DNA from 2 places in the Lysinibacillus sp. COL-1 genome. Region 2 is predicted to be linked to the other one. Evidence: a T-box and tRNA genes for the amino acid it is inferred to sense, from the RefSeq annotation. Region 2 holds a T-box; the other holds one or more tRNA genes.

Region 1 (2,464 bases), on a different contig from region 2:
TCTAAATCAAGTGATAGATGTAATCCATCAACATTACGTTCTTTCAAGTAAGCAAGTGCATCTTCCATGACACGCGTCATACCAAGTCGATCAATCTCGTGCATTGTATATACTTTAATCCCTTGTTGACGAATTAACTCACGCTCACCAGGATCTACTGAACGAGCTCCGATAATAATAACGTTCTCTGGTTTAATTTTCGGTGCATAATTCCGAATTTGCACTAAGCGCTCATGACCTAGTCCAATACTAACTGCTAATGGCATCCCATGGATGTTGCCAGATGGTGTTGTTTCAGGTGTATTTAAATCTGCATGAGCATCATACCAAATAACGCCAAGATTTTTATAATGCTCACCTAATCCAGCTAGTGTGCCAATAGCAATACTATGGTCTCCACCAAATACAAGTGGGAACTTATTTTGTTCTACTACTTCATGCACGCTATTAGCTAAAGCCGTGCTAACATCTACAACTTCCTCTAAATTCAGTAATTTCTCATCGACAGGTGCGTCTGCAAGTTTTTGACTGACACGAATATCCCCTTGGTCTTGTACTTCATGTCCAATAGCCTCCAAACGTTCCACAACGCCTGCATAGCGAATCGCGCTTGGCCCCATATCTACACCACGACGTGTTTGTCCATAATCTGTTGGTACTCCAATAATAGAAATATTAAGTTTATTCATGTTTTTATACCCCCTAAAAGTTATAATATTATTGTAAAGCCTAGATACCACTTGGCTCAACTAGACAAAAAAGTGCATATTTATTCAATTTTTGATAACATAAAAAAATCTCCTACTGTTTTCAGTAAGAGATTAGTTATCTATAGTTATTATAACACTTTTGAATATACTTTATTCTAAAAAAGTGAGCCATGAAGGACTCGAACCTTCGACCCTCTGATTAAAAGTCAGATGCTCTACCAACTGAGCTAATGGCTCGTAAAAAAAGAAAAATGGCTGGGGTACTAGGATTCGAACCTAGGCATGACGGAATCAAAATCCGTTGCCTTACCGCTTGGCTATACCCCAATCATTTATAAAACTGGTGGAGGGGGACGGATTCGAACCGCCGAACCCTAAGGAGCGGATTTACAGTCCGCCGCGTTTAGCCACTTCGCTACCCCTCCGAAATAACACAATAATGGTGGAGGATGACGGGCTCGAACCGCCGACCCTCTGCTTGTAAGGCAGATGCTCTCCCAGCTGAGCTAATCCTCCATAGAAACAGGTGTTATATCACAGTTTATTTTTCTTTATAAAGCCTATGTTTTAAATGGTGACCCCTACGGGATTCGAACCCGTGTTACCGCCGTGAAAGGGCGGTGTCTTAACCACTTGACCAAGGGGCCAGTATCACGTCTCAAACAAGACAAGATTTATAATAACATCATTTCTTAATAGTTGCAATACTTTTTTATAACTTTTTTTATGTATAACAGCTTCTTAAAAATGGGCAAAAAAAATGGCTCCGAAGGCAGGACTCGAACCTGCGACAACCTGATTAACAGTCAGGTGCTACTACCAACTGAGCTACTTCGGAACGATACTATTCACTTTGGGTTTAAACAACCTCTTAAGTACATTTATTATTATAGCAAGCATTATAAATTATGCAACATATTTTATGAAAATTTTTATATTTTTTGTCGAAGTAGGTTTAAAAATTAATCCAAAAGCATAATAGTTCTCTATTAAATCTAATATTTCTATTTTGCGTGCTAAATATTCTTGCTGTATATTATTGCAATTGTTAAAATAAAAATAGTTTTAAGAATTTTCTATCAAATTTCCTGGGGGAGGAATATTCGGATGGTAACAAATGATTTAATTGCACCTGAATTTTATAATATCACAGAGGAATTAGAAAAGTTTTCACAAGATAGTGATCGCCAAGCAATACGCTGGTTAAATACGCAACAAGAGAGACGAACAGTTTCCTATGTAGAGCTTGTCCAAAAAATGAATCAATACGCAAATGCTTTTACAGAGACAGGACTTCGAAAGGGAGATCGCGTTCTAGTTATTATTCCTCGCCTACCAGAAGCCTATTTTGTTTTTCTTGGCTGTTTAAAGGCTGGCATCGTGCCTATTTCATGTTCAGAAATGCTACGTGCAAGTGACTTAGAATATCGCATGGAGCACTCTTCTGCTAGTGCAGTTATTGCCTATGAAGCATTTACAGGTGAGGTTGACCAAATTTCTTCTACTGTAGACACATTAAAGAACAAATTAGTTATTGGTACTGCAAAAGGCGATTGGGCTTCTTTAGATGTACTGGCAAGCACACAGCCAACTACATTTACAGCAGTAGCTACTAAACGTGATGACATGGCGTTCCTTTCCTATACATCTGGGACAACTGGGAAACCTAAAGGTGTAGTACATTCACATGGCTGGGGATATGCGCATATTCGAACAGCTGCTTCAAAATGGCTCTGCGTACGTGAAGGCGACTT
Region 2 (2,464 bases):
AATAATATTTAAGTAAGCCTCTAATATTTCTTCCTTCGTCATAAAATGTTCTAAACGCATTGCCAGTAAGATTTCCTTAGCTTTACGTTCATAGGATACTTCGTTTGTTAGTACTTGGTTTTTAATAAGCTGTTGAGTAAGGGTAGATCCACCTGTTTGCGTAGCAGAGTTAGTGACATCTTGTAATAAACCACGAACAACCGCCTTTGGTACTATGCCGTTATGATCGCGGAAATATTCGTCTTCTGTTGCTAGAACAGCATTCACAACATCTGGTGCTACATTGCTAAGTGATGTTTCACGGCGATCCAAATCTGTCCGTAACTTCCCAATATAAATATCGTTGGCAAAATAAATTTCACTGGTTTCTTCATAACTGAAAATTTGATTGCGCAACTCTTCTTTTGAGCGTAATGGCTCTTCTTTTACAAGAGAAGCGAAATACCCAGCTCCAACTGATCCGACAAATACAGTGCCCACCAATGCAAAGACTAAAAATAGTAAAAATAAGTTCCAGGTAACACTACCTGAAATACGTAATTTCTTCATCCATTTTTGTTCAAGTAATTCATCGATCTTCGCATTGATTTTTTCAATCCAATCTTTCAATGTATCGACCTCCTAAAATCTTGTCTATTATAGCACATAATGTTTTAGCTCGAACATAGTTATTGACTTTGAAATAGATTCGTATAGAATTATGTTTATAGTTTTCTAGTGATGAAGAGTTTGCAGTAGTATCTATATTCCCTGTTTAGAGAGCCAGTGGTTGGTGAAAACTGGTCATAGTGTAGAGACGAATTACGTGCTTGGAGCTTAGACGTGCGCGCCTGCGATAAAGGCGGTTGAATGAAGTGGAAGATGGATGACATCTTCAAGCCGGGTGGTACCGCGTTAGTTTGTAACTTAACGTCCCTGCATGCAATTATTTGCGTGTAGGGACTTTTTTTATTTAAACATGTCCATGCACGTAACGAATTTTAACCATTTTAGGAGGAATGAACATGACAAACGAATTATTACAAGATTTAGAATGGCGTGGTTTGCTATACCAACAAACAGATGCAGAAGGCATGGCAAAATTATTAGATGAGCAATCAGTATCCTTGTACTGTGGAGTAGATCCAACAGCAGACTCCATGCATATAGGACATATTGTTCCATTGTTAACACTTCGTCGATTCCAAAAAGCTGGTCACCGTCCAATTTTACTTGTTGGTGGTGCAACAGGGATGATAGGTGATCCATCTGGTCGTTCAGAAGAGCGCCAATTACAAACAGTAGAGCAAATCGATAAAAATGTCCAAGGAATCCGTAGCCAATTAGAACGTATTTTTGATTTTGCAGAAGATGGCAACGGTGCACAGCTTGTGAACAACCGCGACTGGATTGGCAATATCAATACAATTGAATTTTTACGTGATTACGGTAAATTAATTAACGTAAACTACATGTTAGCAAAGGATACGATTGCTTCTCGTCTAGACACAGGGATTTCGTTTACAGAGTTTGCATACACGTTAATCCAAGGTATTGATTACAATCATTTATACAATCACTACAATTGTCGTATACAAGTAGGTGGCTCTGACCAATGGGGTAATATTACAACAGGCTTAGAAGTTATTCGTAAAACACATGAGGAAGAAACGAAAGCATTCGGGATTACGATTCCTTTAGTAACGAAAGCAGACGGCACAAAATTCGGTAAAACAGCAGGTGGTGCTGTATGGTTAGATAGTAAGAAAACATCTCCATATGAGTTCTACCAATTCTGGATCAATGCTGCTGATGCAGATGTGATCAAATACTTAAAAATCTTTACGTTCCTTTCTCGTGAAGAAATTGAAGCATTAGCAGTCTCTGTAGAAGAAGAACCACATTTACGTAAGGCTCAAAAAGCACTTGCAGAAGAAATGACTCGTTTAATTCATGGTCAAGAGGCATTAGAGCAAGCCATTCGTATTACAGCAGCTTTATTCTCAGGGGATTTAAAAGCACTTTCAGCTGAAGAAATGAAGGATGCATTTAAAGATGTTCCTTCTATTGAAATGGCTAAAGAGGACAAAAATATTGTAGACCTTCTTGTGGAAGCAGGGATCTCATCCTCAAAACGTCAAGCCCGTGAGGACGTATCGAATGGTGCGATTAGTGTAAATGGTGAGAAGGTGACAGACTTAGAATATGTATTCGATGCCAAGGACCGTTTAGAGGATGCATTCAGCATTGTGCGTCGTGGGAAGAAAAAATATCATATGGTGAAGTTCGTTTAATTTCTATAAATGAAAAAGCAACATCCTCTTGTTTTGGGGGATATTGCTTTTTTTCATTTATAAGAAACTTGGAGGTTTTATCTGTTTATATTCTTTAGGATGCAATAGGTTCGCAAGCTTTATGGCACCTTCGATCAGCCGTGGAGAGGGGCGGCAATACAGCCATTCTTCCATTACGTGAAGCTGTTTCA

The links. The T-box of region 2 lies ahead of tyrS (tyrosine--tRNA ligase). A T-box ahead of a tRNA ligase gene usually reads a tRNA of that ligase, here a tRNA-Tyr.
Region 1: it has a tRNA-Tyr gene. The T-box ahead of tyrS (tyrosine--tRNA ligase) is inferred to sense a tRNA for this amino acid. The anticodon was not compared.

What each region holds. Positions count from the first base shown of each region.
Region 1 covers NZ_JCAWSJ010000002.1:59,388-61,851, forward strand. Annotated here, with positions in the region: gene rocF (arginase) at 1-689, opposite strand, end outside; tRNA gene AC6BKE_RS00605 (tRNA-Lys) at 875-947, opposite strand; tRNA gene AC6BKE_RS00610 (tRNA-Gln) at 963-1,037, opposite strand; tRNA gene AC6BKE_RS00615 (tRNA-Tyr) at 1,052-1,135, opposite strand; tRNA gene AC6BKE_RS00620 (tRNA-Val) at 1,151-1,226, opposite strand; tRNA gene AC6BKE_RS00625 (tRNA-Glu) at 1,283-1,357, opposite strand; tRNA gene AC6BKE_RS00630 (tRNA-Asn) at 1,472-1,548, opposite strand; gene mbcS (acyl-CoA synthetase MbcS) at 1,818-2,464, shown strand, end outside.
Region 2 covers NZ_JCAWSJ010000004.1:3,321,833-3,324,296, reverse strand. Annotated here, with positions in the region: gene AC6BKE_RS24615 (transglycosylase domain-containing protein) at 1-609, opposite strand, end outside; T-box leader at 712-920, shown strand; gene tyrS (tyrosine--tRNA ligase) at 1,005-2,273, shown strand; gene AC6BKE_RS24605 (cobalamin-binding protein) at 2,331-2,464, opposite strand, start outside.